DNA from 3 places in the Faecalitalea cylindroides genome. Region 1 is predicted to be linked to each of the others. Evidence: predicted binding sites of a transcription regulator. Region 1 holds the regulator's gene; each other region holds the start of a gene.
What was found. The regulator HrcA, encoded in region 1, represses chaperone genes, less so after heat shock. The targets are predictions, from matches to a motif close to TTTTAGCACTNNNNNNNNNNNAGTGCTAAAA.

Region 1 (5,580 bases):
TTTAGGATCGTATCCGGGCCAACGCATGTGAATTTAGTTTTTGACTTGGTTATTCCGTATGAGGAAAAACGAAATGAAGATCAAATCAAAGAAGAAATCTTAAATCATCTTTCTTCGGATAGGAAAGTGTATCTTGTGATGACGCTTGATCATCCATTTGCCTAAACTTCAACAACTTCTTTTATATCTTGAACCATTTTACGTTGTTCATCAGTTAGCTTATTTGTGATCAACATATCAAATTCTTTAAACTTACAAAATATATATGGAGCGGATGTATAAAACTTACTGCCATCGCAAACGGCAATAAGTTTTTTTGTTTGGTTCATTACATGACGTTTCAGACTTAATTCGTTAGAATTCATCGTTGTAAATCCATTAGAATCCAAAATTCCATCGGTTCCCATGATCGCAACATCGATATGCAAGTGATCAATAATATTTGCGGCAAAATGACCATATGTTCTAGCTCCAGTATTAAAGAGAAAACCGCCACATACGATCGTATTGATGTTCATTGCGATACAATGCGTTAATAAAGGAATCGAGTTGGTGACAACGGTAATATCCTTTTTCATCTGTAATGCATTAGCACCAAGCAATACTGTGCTTCCAGAATCTAGATAGACGATTTGTCCATCTTTAATTTCCTGAAAGGCTCTAAAAGTTATACGGCGTTTATCTTCTGGATTTTCTCTGTTTCGCATGGTCAAAGGGGTTTCAAACGAAGAGGAAATCACACGTGCATATCCATGCTCTCGCACCAATAAAGATAAGTTTTCCATCTCATTTAAATCATTTCGTAAAGTTTCTGGAGTAACATTTAACTCTTTGGCTAAATCTGAAATCTTGACTTTGGTGCGTTCAAGAAGAATCTTTTGAATGCGAATTTGACGAGCTTCTTTTTTCTTTGTCATAATATCTCCTTTTTTTGAATAAAAAATATTTATATCAATTAATTTCATTATACCAAAAAAATATCTTTTGAATTTATTTAATTTCAAAAATAATATTGTGGTTTATTGATGTTAAAGCGATAATCAAAGTGTCCAAAGGAGGTAAAGGTTATGTGCAATAAAGTTGTCCATTTAGAACCGGAAGAATTTATAAAAATACTTCAAAAAGAACAATTGTCTGTTTATGCCAGAGTTTACGTCCTTGATTCTGGGATTGCCGGTCTAATTTATATGTGTTCGGATTCGCATAATCTTTACTATCTGGACCGTTTTGTTCCGGCACCAAATAAACAGGAAGATTTTGATAAAATCAGCTTCTATGATGTGCATAAAGATTTGTATCGAAAGATAAATCTTGATAACTACTTGCGTGATAAAAATCCGATCAATTGATCGGATTATTTTATATAACCATAAGTGAAATGTTCACCGGTTTTTTTGTCATTTCTAAAGCTGAAACAATCATTCAGCTCTTTTTTTGTGTCGAGTTTTGAAGGATAGATATTATCAATGTTTAATCCATTATTTAATAACATTTGAATATTTAAACCTTGATTATCGATAAATGCCTTTTGATTTGGCATATAACGAATAAAAGGTTCCACATCAAAATTTAGTTGTTTAATTTGATCGATGACTTCCATGCCAACTTCTAAAGAATCAAATAAAATGCTTGGGGAGAAGAAAGCTTTCGTGGTTTTAGGATTAATTATTTTGTTTTGAATGAGTTCTTTGACGCACTTATCTGTAATAGCTTGAACGGTCCCTTTCCAACCAGAGTGTATGCAGCAGATACTAGGCTTTGTTTCATCGACTAAAAAGATACCAACACAATCTGCGGTAAACACACCGATAAGAATGTTTTTTTCGCAAGTATATACTGCATCTACATTCATTATGCTTGTATCTTTATCGAAAGCTCCTTTTTGTTTATCTTTTTGTGTTACTTCATAAATGTTGGCTGTATGTTTTTGCCAAGGCAGTGCCCAATTGGATAAAGGCTGATTTAACTCCTGGCTTAATTGATAACGATTTATCATAACTTTTTCAGGATCTAAACAGACATGAAGAGCCATATTATTATTTTCAGGGACAGATGTATCTTTTAAGGTGGTTGCTCCAAGTACGATAGAATCATTGACATATGTGATTTGTTTCATAATGACCTCTTTTCTATTTCTATAATAAAGTTAGTTTTGTTAGATTGGGTATGATCGTATAAGGCTTTTCAGTGTTTCTTCCTGCCTTTATATGGCTGCGATCGATCCAAATCTTATTCCAGTTCATCTTAGCAGCTGGTACGATATCCCACCAATATCCTTTCGCAATATGAGTGTGATCCTTGTTTATAAGATCAAATTTTATTTCGGCCAATCGAAAGAATTCAAGGTTTGGTTTATAGCATTTGGTTTCATCGCTGGTCAGAACATAATCAAAGATATTATTCATCTTTAGAAGATGGTATTTCATTAAGGAGTTTGTTGTATTGGACATTAAAGCTAATTCATATCCTTTTTCTTTTAATGATGTTAAACAAGGCATGACATCATCAAAAACAGGAAACTCTTGGTGTGCCTTCATGATTGCATCGTAATAATTTGAAAAAAGTGAAGTCTTTAGTTCCATGTCACAATAGCTTAAGACATTTTTGATCAATTGTTCATAGGATATGAATGGTTCTCCATACATTAAACGATCTTCATAGCTTGAAAAAATATGGATTGTTTCTATAGAGGAAAGGTTGTTTGTTTTGGCGATATTTCCAATAAGATCATAAAGACTTGAAGTATCTAATAAAGTTCCATAGCAGTCAAATGTTAATATTTTTTTCATATTCTTATTATAACAATGAAAATATAAATAAAAAACTTAAGAAAGTGCAACTTTCTAGCACTTTAAGCTTGCCACTGCTAAAAAGTGTGGTATACTATTAGCAGACATGGAGTAAGAATGCTAGAAAGGAGTCTTAATATGCCGGAAAGTAAACTAACGCAACGTCAAAAAATTATTTTTAAAACCATCGTTGAGGAGTTTACCAGAGTGGCTGAACCCGTTGGATCAAAGACGCTGATGCAGTTATTAGATTTCCCTGTATCGAGTGCCACGATTCGTAATGAAATGGCAGTCCTTGAAAAAGCGGGATTGTTGGAAAAGATGCACACCTCTAGTGGTCGTATCCCAAGTCAAAAAGGATATCGGTTCTATGTAGAACATTTGATGGAAACACATTTGGATGTCTCAACAAGAAATTCGCTCCAGCAAGTTTTTAGAGAAAGACATTATTCGCTGGATGAAGTGGTTGAGAAAAGTTGCGATATCTTAAGTCATATGACCAATTTGACAAGTATCGTATTAGGCCCAGATGCTAGACATCAAGCTCTACAGCATATTCAGGTGATTCCAATCAATTCAAAGAATGCTGTTGCGATCTTTGTGACTAATCAAGGACATACGGAGAATAAGATGTTCCAGTTTGAACAGGATGTATCGGTTGAAGATATTAAAAACTGTACAGATTTATTAAATGATCAGTTGGTTGGTACACCAATATGTGATGTTGTTGACAAGATGAGTGAGATCGAACCAATGATGGCTGCAAAACTTGTTCGACATGAAGTTTTGTTTGAAGCTTTTGTCACAGCGTTTATGCGCTTTGCGACAGAGAAGGTTGCGGTGTCAGGGCGAGATAACATGCTGGGTCAACCAGAATTCAGCGATATCAATCGTTTAAAAGAACTTATGAAGGTTCTGGATAATGGTAGACTTTTCCATCAATGGACAGACCAGGCGGATAATGTAGCAGTACAAATTGGTACACGAAATGAACTTATCCAGATCGGGGACTGTTCAGTCGTAACGACAAAGTTCCATTACAACAATGAAGAAGAAGGACAACTTATGGTCGTTGGCCCTAATCGAATGCAGTATTCAAAAGTCGTAGCCTTGATGGATTACATGTCAAACGTTATCGAAGATGTTTTTGGTAACGGTAAAGGAGGTAAAGACGGTGAGTAAAAAAGATAAAAAAGATAAAAAAGAAGAAAAGAAGGTAGAGCCTGAAACAAAAGAAGAAGTAAAAGAAGAAGCGACGAAGGAAAAAGTCGAAAAAGAAGAAACAAAAGAACCTACACAGGAAGAAATCATTCAGGGGCTTTTGGTACAACTTGATAAGGCAAAAAATGATGTGGCTAGAGCCTATGCAGATACAGAAAATATGAAGAAACGTCTTCAAAAAGAAGCGGATACCGCAAAGAAATATCGTTTCCAGCAGGCAGGTTTGGAAATTCTTCCAATTCTAGATTCTATGGAATTGGCGTTAAAAGTTGAATCTGAAGATGAAGCTATCAAGAATTATGTCAAAGGTTTTGAAATGATTCATAAACAACTTGTAGGCGTTTTGGAAAATGAAGGTGTAAAGCCAATTGAAGCTTTAAATAAACCTTTTGACCACAATACGATGCAGGCTTTGATGCAGGAAGCAAAAGAAGGCGTCGAACCAGGTATCGTTATTGAGGTCTTACAAAAAGGATATATGTTAAAAGATCGAATCTTAAGACCAGCATTGGTCAAAGTTAGTGAATAAAGGAGGAAAAGAATATGTCTAAAATTATTGGTATTGACTTAGGAACAACAAACAGCTGTGTTGCCGTAATGGAAGGTAAGGATTCAAAAGTAATTCCTAACCCAGAAGGAAACCGTACTACACCAAGTGTGGTTGCATTTAAAAATGGTGAACGTATCATCGGTGATGCGGCAAAACGTCAGGCAGTAACAAATAAAAACACGATTAGTTCTATCAAACGTTTGATGGGAACAAATCAAAAAGTAGAAGCAGAAGGAAAACAGTATACACCACAGGAAATTTCCGCGATGATTCTTCAATATTTGAAATCATATGCAGAAGACTATCTTGGAGAAAAAGTTACAAAAGCTGTTATCACAGTACCTGCTTACTTCAATGATGCTCAGCGTCAGGCTACAAAAGATGCAGGTAAGATCGCTGGTCTTGATGTAGAACGTATCATCAACGAACCAACAGCTGCTGCATTGGCTTATGGTATTGATAAAACAGAAAAAGAACAGAAAGTATTGATCTACGACTTAGGTGGTGGAACATTTGATGTTAGTATCTTGGATCTAGCCGATGGTACATTTGAAGTATTATCTACAAATGGTGATACTCACTTAGGTGGAGATGACTTCGATAATGTATTGGTTGACTGGATGGTTGATACATTCAAGAAAGAAAACGGAATCAACTTAACAGCTGATCCAATGGCTATGCAGCGTTTAAAAGAAGCAGCTGAAAAAGCTAAAAAAGATTTGAGTGGAGTTATGCAGACGCAGATCAGCTTACCATTTATCTCTGCTGGTCCTGCTGGTCCTCTTCACTTCGATACAACATTAACTCGTGCTAAATTTGATGATATGACTCGTTCACTAGTAGAACGTACATTATTGCCAATCGAAAATGCGTTAAGAGATGCTAAATTATCTAAATCTGATATCGATCAAGTATTGTTAGTTGGTGGTTCAACTCGTATCCCTGCTGTTCAGGAAGCTGTTCGTAAGGCATTAGGAAAAGAACCTAGTCACTCAGTTAACCCAGATGAAGCAGTTGCTA
Region 2 (5,580 bases), on a different contig from region 1:
AATCAGATGGAGATTGATAAAGCTATTCAAAATCTATGCAAAGGCAAAACAGTCATTGTAGTAGCACACCGTTTGAGTGCTTTGAAAATGTGCAACCGGGTGGCTGTGGTGGAAAATCATACAATTACCAGCGCTGGCACCCATGAGGAAGTTCGTAAGAACAATGCCTACTATCGAAATGCGTGGAAAGACTACGAAACAGCCCGGAATATCACTTATCAGTTGGAGGGAGGCGAGCAGCATGAATGAGCATGATGTATTGAAAAAGAACCACAATTTCTATATTGGTGTCAGCGGAACCGTTCTGGAAGGATTTCTCTCCGGCAGCCTGTTTATGCTGCTTTACTCTGTTATGCAGTTTTTGTGGTCGGGCCAATTTGACATGAACCGTGTTCTGGCTCTGACCGGTATAATTGCAGTGGTTTTTCTTCTTCGTATCCTGATTTACAGCTACGGTTATACCAAAGCGCAGATTGGCGGTGCAGAGGTCAGCAAAAAGATTCGGCTTTTTATGGGCGACCATTTGAAGCGCATCCCACTGTCCCGATTTTCGCAGGGGCACACTGGCGATTATATCAACACCATTACAAGCGACGTAAACAACTACGAAAAAATCCTGACCCATAAAGTCGGAGATTTGGCAAAGAATTTTGCCCTGTCATTGATGTTGATTGTCTTTGTTATGACGCTCTATGTTCCGGCTGGAATTATCCTGCTGATAGCCGACCTTCTTTTAATCCCCAGCCTATGGCTTTCTTTCCGCATGGTACGGAAATACGGAAAAGAAAAGAACGATATTTGTGCGGAGAATGTCAGTAGCATTGTTGAGTATGTTTCTGGTATTCAGACTTTTCGAGCCTATGGTGTGGGCGGTATGAAGAACAAAACTGTTATCAACGCCATGCGGGAGTTTTGCCGGATTAGCTTTGTATACGAGGCAAAAGTGCTTCCTATTGGTGCGGGCTTTGGTATCTTGAGTTGGCTGTCCTGCCCGCTGGTTATCTTGCTGTCCTATGCCCCCTGGGTCGCAGGGACACTGAACACGGTGGAATACCTTTTGATTTGTATGCTGCCCCTGTTCTGTGCAAAGCTGGCTAACTCGATTTTTGTAGACCTCACCAGTTATAAGAACCTGATGATCTCAAAAAACAAAATCTCGGGTGTAATGAATGAGCCAGAGGAAACTGGTAGCATGGAGCCGCTTCACACAGCTACCCATGAAATCACATTTGACAGTGTAGATTTTGAGTATGTTCCCGGTGAACCTGTACTAAAACACGCCACCTTTACGGTGCCAGATCAAAAGCTCACGGCCATTGTCGGAGACTCTGGCTCTGGCAAATCTACTATTTTGAATCTGATTGCAAAATATTATGAAGCAACGGGCGGGACGATTTCTATTGGAGGTAAACCCATTAACCATGTTGCCGCAGAGCGTGTACTGGAACAAGTTTCTATGGTAGACCAGGACGTATTTCTTTTTGACGATACCATCCGGGATAATATCCGACACGCCCGCCCTAATGCTACGGACACGGAAATCGAGGATGCTTGCCGGGAGGCTAACTGTGACAGCTTCATCCGTAAGATGGAAAAGGGATACGATACGCCGACTGGTGAGAACGGAAATCTTCTCTCTGGCGGTGAGCGTCAGCGAATTTCAATAGCTCGCGCTATACTGAAAAATAGCCCCATCCTGCTCTTGGATGAAGCAACAGCATCTCTTGACATTGAAAATGAGCTTGCCGTAAAGCAGGCCATCGCTAATCTATTAAAAGAGAAAAAGACAGTGGTAATGATTGCTCATACCCTTTCCATTGTCAAAAACGCTGATCAAATTCTTGTAATGGGTGATGGCAGGATTGCTGAATCTGGAACCCACGAGGAATTGCTTGCGAAAGGCGGAAAATATGCTGCTATGTGGAACGCAGAGCAAAAAATATCGGCTTGATAGAAGCTAAAGAAGAATAATTGCATAGCGCATGAACCTGCCCCGACTACGGGGAAAGAAAAAAACGCTGGCTGGGGCAGGTGATTTTGCGCGCCTATTTTAAGTTATTATCCTAACGGCGGTTTTGAGAAATCAGAGCCGCCGTTTCTTGCGTATACCTAAAAGGAATCTTCCGCATCTATCCACATTTGCATCGTTCCATCAAGATACAATCTTGCATACTCAAGTGGTTCATCAATGGCAAGTGCGTTTAATGCACAGTCAGATCCGGGAGTAGTTGTTAAATTCTTCTCCGCTTCCCAGCAGTCAATGCGGAGCATATAGCCAGCAGAAGTATAAACATCAATGCTGTTGCGTTGTGGATTGTATTCTGCAAATATCGTTCTCATCGTATCAAATCTCCTTATCGTTCAATCAATCATTTGTTGCAAAAATCAGAAGCATTTCAATCAGTTCCCCATGTCACTTTTATTTTGTGTTATACTATTTTATAAGATTTTCTTTCCCTTGTTTTTTCCCTTATCAGAGTTCGTAAAAACTCATGGGACAATATAATACAAGGGAAACAATAAGGGAAAGCTCACCTGCGACAAACTTAGTGTTTTCAAGGGCTTGAGAGATATTTGATAATAAAATATAACAGTTATTAAATCCCTTTGAATATATGAAATCTCAATTCTAGTTTAGAAGTTTTTTACATATATTTAATAAGTTTATTCAACTATTTTAAATTATACTCCTGCCGGCATTAAAACTCCGGAAAGTGCTTCTAAAAGAGATACTATAATACCAGTTCCACTTCCACTTGCTGCAGCAAATAATAGGCAGGCACATGCAGCAACAATTAATGCGACAGAAAGCGTTTCAAGATTGAATTCTTTTCCATACTCTGATGTATTAATTGTAATAATAGATTCAAATTCGCATGAAACATTTCCAACAACTCCAGCGAAATCCATTAGACTATCCGTTTCACAGATAATATTGATTCTTAACACTGTGCTTGAAATAGGAGTTGCCAAGAATGAAATTGTCCCAACTTTTGCTCCAATTGCCATTTCTGCAAGCGTTGTAGTGATAAGTGAACTTAATTCAACATCACTCTCATACATTGCAGAAACAGCTTCTATTTGAGATTTACATGTTGGACTTAAATCATCACCCTCCCAACTAATATTGATACTATAAGGACTATTTGGATGTTGATTTAAACTTGTAGAAAGCTTCAATTTTGTTGACATCGAAACTCCACTACCTGCAATTGTACCTAGATTATATTCTGCGTTATCAAAACTTAACTCAGTTCCTACAATTTTATCTAAATATCCTGTAGCTTTAGCTATATTCTTAACATACTTTTCTCTTGCTTCCTGCAATAATTCATCATCTGAAAAATCAGGTTGATTTTCACACAGACGACATCCTGAATCTCTTCCAGAAAAACCAACTTTATCTAAATCAAATGATGGTGAAGATGAAAAAGTAAACTCAAAAAATTGATCAAAAGCCCAATTCTCCGGAATAGCGTATCCTAGATTCCCACTAAAACCAGTAGACATGTCTGCTACAAATGAATATTCGGCTAAACCAGCTTCATATACTTTAGTACAAACGTATCTTGGTGCATAGATACCAACTTTATAATGTTTGCCATTAATTCCAGATTGATTAAATACAGTATTAATCTGTCTGAAATAAGGAATAATTAAACCATCTGTCTCATACTCTAGACAGTCAAAATCGACCGCAAAATAAATTGTAGTTCCGTTCGTAAATCCTAATCGTTTGGCTCGCTGAATTGCTGTTACTGCATCATAACTTCCTTGAAGCGTTTTTCCGAAATATTCAGAATAGTATCCTCCATCTTGATAGATTGGGAAAATAGACAATCCTGCGTTTTGGATAGCTTTAATCTCAGAAATTGTTAGTGCTTTTGATCTTTCTTCTGCTCCTACTCCTACAGTTCCAGTTAAATATCTACCGATGTATCTGTAACCTGAATTATATAAATCGCTAGCTTGTTTTGCATTCAATACGGTTGAGCAATCATATGCCAATGCTAAACGTCCAGTATCTTCTTTACTGGTTAATAATGATTTCATTGTAGACACTCCGATAACTCCTGAATCATCATTAATCATACCAGTAAGTCCGTATTTATCTTGGAATTGTAAAACATTATAACTCATATTAGAATCAAAAATTCCATTAAATTTTCTTTGATTGATTCCATTGAATAACTAAGACATTTTAATCAAAAATCAGTCATCTTGCACAATAAATATTGAATACATTCTTATTTATTTATATTATGTAAATGAAGATAAGCTTATACATAAATAGATTTTGCAAAATCATAATAAACAGAAAGTAGGTGATGAATTTATGAAAAAGAATAAAAGTAAAATTATAGGATGTTTATGCTCTGCATTTATTTTGTTTGGTATTTCCGGCTTAGGTGTTCATGCTAATAGTTTTACCACCACTTTAGAACCTTCTACATCAGCTGGAGTAGCTGGAGTTGTAGCAAGAATCAGTGAATATGGAGGCTCACCAGTGACAACAAAGCGAACTGTTGGGTATGTCAAAGGAAATGCTGGAACTTACAGCTTAAATAAGGAAATTTATACAGGACAATTGGTAGTTTCTGGGTATCCTGGAGGTCGCCTTAGTGCAAATTGTGCATATTATGCAGGAGGAAGTTATCTCAATACTAGAACATATAATTCTTAGTAAAGTATAGGCTGGGTTCTTGAGGACTCAGTCTATACTTTTGGAGGTGAATTTTATGAGTACCAAAATCAAATCGTTGATAATAATATCTATAATAGTGTGTTTGTTTTCTGGATGTTCTAATAATTCAGATAATGAAATCACTTTTTACATGAATTTTTATGAGGATGCAAATTGGTATGATAGAGAATCCTTGGATTTAAATTCCAGTCAACCACAAGAGATTATTAATGATTATACAGAAGAATGTAATAAGCTATTAGAAGAGAAGGGATACGATTTTCATGTTGTTTTCAAGATTCAAAGTCCTAGCAACAATTTGTCAGATTCTTATACTAAAAGCTTTTTAGAGGATATGAATCTTTCATCTTATCATGATGAATCAGCCGATATTGTCAAAAATCAATTTAAAAATGTGGATATGATGATTGATTTAAATGAAGTTATGAAAGATGAGATGAAGAAACAACTTCTAGATACATTACCTGAAATGGTATGGAATATAGAATGCTATAAAGGACAAAATTTTTATATACCGGCAAATCAATATTGTTTGTCACAAAAAGGAATGTTTGTTCCTAAAGAAATTGCCCATTTATTTACATTGAATGATAAGGGATATTTTAATGATTTTGATAACTTTGTAAACATTGTAAAGGCAGGAGATCAAGTTACAAATCAAGCATATATTCCATTCTTTTCAGGTACTCATTTTAGTGCGTTTGTCCATGATGTGTATGATCCTGTATTTGCTCCTTTATTTGATAGTACGATTTATATAAAAGAAGAGAATAGTGACTATAAGGTTGTTAATCTAATGGATGAAAAGATTTATCAAGATTTTTATATCATCAAGACAAAATTGATTGAAGACGGGATGACAGAACTTTCAAGAA
Region 3 (5,580 bases), on a different contig from region 1:
AATACAACTGGTTCATTGATATTAAAGATAGCAGGACCTAAACATGCTCTCCCTAAAGCTTTTAATTTCTTTGATTTTGACATTACTAGAAAACCAACTAGAGGAAGTGTACACGCAATCCCTCCCCACCATAAATAAGTGCTAAAAATCATAGAGTCTGTAAACATATTTAAATTAGCTGCTGTTGCAGTTCCAGCTGCTGCTAGCGCAATATTAGCTGTAATACTTGCTAATCTAACGGGTTGAGTTACTGGCGTTAACACCCAAGAAGCAATACCCATTGAGTAAATAAAACAATAGAAGAAATTCATTAAGATAAATCCATACCACGTATTTAATACACCTTGTAAAGGCATGAAAATACTCACAGAAATTGCATATAAATCTACATTAAATACTTGTACTAACAAAAATCCACAAAAAATAACTAAACCAATTGGTAATAAAGCATCAAACCACTGACGAACAAAATCCGGAATTGCACTGTCTTCTTTAAAAAATGAGAATTTTCCAAATAAATTAAATACAATACATGTGATTATACCTGTAATCATAGCACAGAACATACCACCAGCTCCAAAAGCGTCAGATCCAAATCCAGGATTACCCTCAATCATGATTTGAGGTGTAATCGAAATAAAAAATAAGATTAATCCAGTTGAACCAGCAATAATTCTGTTTTTTCGCAAACGCTTTTTTTCACAGAAATTAAACGGAATTAGAAAAGCTATAAGTACAGATACCATCCCCATAGTCCATCCAAAAGGTGTCCAGAACGAAAATGGTAAACTAATCCATTCTTCAACAACAGCCCCAACACAGAAAATAGATCCTAATAGTATAAATGGTAATATTTGTAGCATAGAGTCTTTTAACGTCACAACCCAAATATTGTGATTAATTTTATTCATTTTTGGTTGAAAACTTGTTTCTAGCCAATTAATTAATTTTTGCATAATTATGTTTCCTTTCTTTAATTTTTATTCCCTAATTTTATTTTTTCATTTCTTCTAATAAATGATCGATAGCTTTAGCTCCATCTAAAGTTGAATAATATTCAGGTTTCATTAGAATCACTTTAACATCTCTTCCGTTTTTATATTCTTCAACTTCATCAAGAATATAAGCCAAATGCGGTCCTACCATTAATGCATCGATATCATCAATGTAGTTTTCAATTTCAGATTCACTACGTGCTTTGATATCGATATCCAACCCTTTCGCCTTTGCAGCTTTACGCATGTTTGCTGCCATGAATCCAGAACTTGCTCCAGATCCACAAACAAGTAATACACTTAATTTTTTCATTTTGATCTTCCTTTCTTAACAGTGTGATAACTTTTACACTGTCATTATGATAAAAAATGAAAGCGTTCTCCACTCATCTTTTGCCTGCCTTAGGGGCAAATAATTAATTGCATTCAGAGGGTGCAAAAGTCTGTTGGATTTATACAGACGCAGACATTATGATATTCCTAGCGAAAAATCGTTTATTTTTTTGTGTGTCGTTTCAGGGAAAGGGGTATAATATGAAGCCTAAGCTAAAAAAGCTCATCCAGCTGTTACTTGAAGCTCAACCTAGAACTTCTGCCAACTTGGCTGAAAGATTGGATGTATCTGTACGTAGCATCAAAAATTATGTAAGAGAAATAAATGAAGAATTCCCTAACACGATACAATCATCATATGAAGGCTATAGAATTGACTCAAAAGTGGGTGTAACAATATTAGCTGATAATACCAATCATATCCCTCAAACTTCTGATGAAAGAGTTTCCTATATCATAAATAAACTTATTAACCATAATTCTCATGTTACCCTGGATACTTATGATCTTTGTGATGAACTTTTTATTTCTATGTCCACACTTAAAAATGAACTGACCAAAGTGAAACATCGTCTACAAAAATTTGATTTGCAACTGATCACAAAAGGTGATTTTATCGAATGTTCTGGACTAGAGAAAAATAAACGAAAGATGCTAAGTACGATTCTGTATGATGAAAGCAACGTTAACTTTGTAAATATCGAATCTTTACAGCATGCATTCATGGATATCGATATTGATTTTATTCGTAGAACGATCTTAGAAGTTTTTGATAAATATCACTATTTTATCAATGATTATTCTTTGATCAACTTAGTTTTACATGTCACAATTGCAGTCGATCGAATCATTAATGATAATATCAATAAACAAAATGTGGATTCTTTACCTGGGGTTAGATTACATGAATATGCTCTAGCACAGGAAATAGCTGAAAAGTTGAATAAACACTTCAATATTGAATTCAGCAATGCTGAAATCTATGAGATGACTCTGCTTATTATTTCTCGTGCTACAACGATCGACTATAAAAGCATAACTGTTGGAAACTTGGAAGAGTTTGTCGGAAAAGATTGCTTAGATCTTGTAAAGATATTGATTGAAAATGTAAATGCTTTCTATTATATCGATTTAAGTGAACCTGAGTTTTTGATTCGTTTTGCTTTGCATATTCGAAATCTTCTTGTTCGTTCTAAAAATGATTACTTTTCTAAAAATCCATTAACAGAAAGCATTAAATCATCCTGTCCTTTGATTTATGATCTATCTGTGAACCTTGCTGGAGAAATCAAAGAGTATACCGGTATAACGATCAATGATGATGAAATCGCATATATCGCATTTCATTTAGGTAGTACGATTGAAGCTCAAAAAAGCTTGACCACAAAGATCACAGCTGCTTTATATTGCCCTAATTATTATGATATCAATCAAAAAGTAACCGATACTTTAAATCAGTATTTCTCCAACGATTTATTGGTCAAATATATTGTTACAGATGAAAGTGAACTAGAAGCCATTCAAAATATTGATTTAATTATTTCCACAATTCCTTTATCCAGACCTCAAATAATACCTTCTGTTTTAATCAATATCTTTGTTACTAAAAGAGATCAGAATATCCTTAAACAAAAAATTGATGAACTTCATAAAGAAAAAGACAAAAAAGAATTCAACCAATATCTAAGAGAAATGATATTACCTGAATTCTTTGAAAGAAAAAATGATCTTCACACACAAATAGAATGCATTGATTATATGTATCAAAAATTTAAAAATAAAGGATATGTCAACACATCATTTAAAGAAGAAGTTTTAGAACGAGAACGAATCTCTTCAACTGCTTTTGGTAATTTTGCGATTCCACACGCAATGAAAATGTATGCTAATAAAACTGGCATTAATATTATCATCAGTGACCAGCCAATTCAATGGAGCGATAAATCCGTAAATCTTGTCATCATGATGTGCTTTAACAAAAATGAGCGATATATGTTTAATGAGATTTATGAACCTATTACCATGATTCTTTCCGAAAGTGAAAATGTTAAAAAAATCCTTACTTCAAAAGATTATGATGAATTTATTCAAAACCTAGTCAATTTACTATAAAAGCTCTTCGGAGCTTTTTTCTTTCATTAAAAAAAGACATGTCTTAATGACATGTCTGATTTGATTATAAGATAGGGATGAATTTTGTTTCTTCTTCAACTTTCTTAGTTTCTGTAGGAATTGAGATAATCAATTCTCCATTGTCAAAGTTTGCCTTAACATCTTCCTGTTTGATTCCTTCTCCTACATAGAAGCTACGAGAGCTGCTTCCAGAATAACGTTCTTGACGAATAATGCGTCCTTTTTCATCTTTATCTTCTTTAGAACTGTTTCTAGAAGCTGTAACTTTCAAATAACCATCTTTCAATTCAATTTGAATATCTTCTTTTTTAACACCTGGAGCTTCCATGCTCAAAACATAATATCCATCTTTTTCATGAATATCTGTCTTTAAAACATTAGCCGTTTTTGTTGTCGCATCTGAGAAGAAATCATCAAATAAATCAAATCTATTAAATCCTGGATAGTATTTCATAATATCGCCTCCTTATTTTTCTATGAAATTCTATCAGTTAGCACTCTATTTATCTAACTGCTAATATCATAACACATTTTTTGGCAGAATCAAGTCTTAAGTGCTAAAAAAATAAAAAAAAGAAGGAAGTACTATTTCAGCACTTCCTTATACACTCTTAATGCATTTCTATAGAATATTTTCTCTATTTCTTCTTCGCTAAATCCCTCTTCTTTTAAAGCCTGTGCTAATTTTGACATTTGCGAAGCATCTTTTATTTCCAATTCTGAATTGATTCCATCAAAATCCGTTCCCAAACCAATAACATCGATACCTGCTAAGTTTTTAATATATTTGATTTGTTCTATCATATCTGAAATTCGACTTGGACCATTTTCTTGATCATGCAAAGCTAGAAAATCACCACAGAAATTAATCCCCATGACACCACCACGTTTGGCCAGTTCTAAAATCATGTCATCTGACATATTACGTGCAACCGGACAAATACTTCTTGCATTCGAATGCGAAGCCACAAAAGGTTTAGTTGTATAATCCAATACATCATAAAAACCTGCATCATTTAAATGGGAAACATCAATGATCATTCCTAAATGTTCCATTTCACGAATATAGTCGATTCCAAAATCTGTCAAGCCATTGACTGTATCCACCCTCTGAAAGAAATTAACCTGCTTATAATCTGTTCCCATATCATTAATAGATAAATTAGGAAAGCCTATTCCATTTTCATAATTCCATGTCAAAGCTATCATTCTTACACCCAGTCGATAATAGTTTCTTAACATTGCCAAATCATCAAAGACAACACCACCATCTTCTAAAGTTAACATGGCAGATAACTTGCCATCTTTAGCATTTCGTTCTATATCATCATAGCGCAATACAGGTGCAATATATTCTTGATTTTCTTCTAACATTCGATAATACATGTCCATCAATTTCATAGTTTGATGTTCAGGTATTTCTAAAGTTTTCTGGTCGGTAAATAAAGCAAAATTTTGAATCAGATAATCTCCAGCTTTTAATTTTTGAATATCAACACAAAGATCATTGGCATAAAGAGAAACATCTTGATATTTTTGTTCTTTCTCTAGCAATCCTAAGATCGTATCACAGTGCATATCTATGATTTTCATCTAAGATCCTCCAAAATTCTATCCAGCCACATAATACATCCATCATCATAACAAGATGGCACGATCATATCAGCTGCATCTTTGCAAGCTTCACTACCATTTTCCAAAGTTACACCAAGACCTGCTTTTTGAATACATCCAAGATCTGAGTTCGTATCTCCGATAACACTGATATCGCTCCATTTAATATTCAACTTATTTAACAAGCGATCCACAGCTATAGTTTTATCTACCTTATTATCAATGATATCAACCATTGTTGGTGTGCTACGTATGACTTTTAAATCACAATATGATTCAATTTCACTTTTTACATCTTCAAAGCAAGCATCTAATTGTTCTTTTGTATCTGATATACAACATTTCCAGATAGGACCTTCTATATACTGTTTTGGAATTCTTGTTAATAAATAATCCACTTCACAATTATTGCGATCCAACTGATATCCAATCGCAAAATCCTCTGCCAACATATACTCTGGTTGAGAAATCCCAGGTTTTAAGCCATGTTTCATGCAAATTTGCC

Region 2: the regulator HrcA is predicted to act here: its motif matches at 2,355-2,385, upstream of PND65_RS06395 (DUF6061 family protein).
Region 3: the regulator HrcA is predicted to act here: its motif matches at 3,994-4,024, upstream of PND65_RS07945 (Hsp20/alpha crystallin family protein).

The regions. Positions count from the first base shown of each region.
Region 1 is NZ_JAQLXG010000020.1:2,041-7,620, reverse strand. It holds gene PND65_RS09070 (cation diffusion facilitator family transporter) at 1-165, shown strand, start outside; gene PND65_RS09065 (DeoR/GlpR family DNA-binding transcription regulator) at 162-917, opposite strand; gene PND65_RS09060 (hypothetical protein) at 1,068-1,349, shown strand; gene PND65_RS09055 (polyphenol oxidase family protein) at 1,355-2,116, opposite strand; gene PND65_RS09050 (HAD family hydrolase) at 2,136-2,789, opposite strand; gene hrcA (heat-inducible transcriptional repressor HrcA) at 2,928-3,971, shown strand; gene grpE (nucleotide exchange factor GrpE) at 3,964-4,539, shown strand; gene dnaK (molecular chaperone DnaK) at 4,554-5,580, shown strand, end outside.
Region 2 is NZ_JAQLXG010000010.1:6,554-12,133, forward strand. It holds gene PND65_RS06385 (ABC transporter ATP-binding protein) at 1-249, shown strand, start outside; gene PND65_RS06390 (ABC transporter ATP-binding protein) at 242-1,951, shown strand; gene PND65_RS06395 (DUF6061 family protein) at 2,110-2,340, opposite strand; gene PND65_RS06400 (glycoside hydrolase domain-containing protein) at 2,683-4,140, opposite strand; gene PND65_RS06405 (hypothetical protein) at 4,337-4,684, shown strand; gene PND65_RS06410 (hypothetical protein) at 4,740-5,580, shown strand, end outside.
Region 3 is NZ_JAQLXG010000014.1:38,118-43,697, forward strand. It holds gene PND65_RS07930 (PTS sugar transporter subunit IIC) at 1-956, opposite strand, end outside; gene PND65_RS07935 (PTS sugar transporter subunit IIB) at 994-1,308, opposite strand; gene PND65_RS07940 (BglG family transcription antiterminator) at 1,530-3,440, shown strand; gene PND65_RS07945 (Hsp20/alpha crystallin family protein) at 3,505-3,915, opposite strand; gene PND65_RS07950 (dipeptidase) at 4,047-5,054, opposite strand; gene PND65_RS07955 (HAD-IIB family hydrolase) at 5,051-5,580, opposite strand, start outside.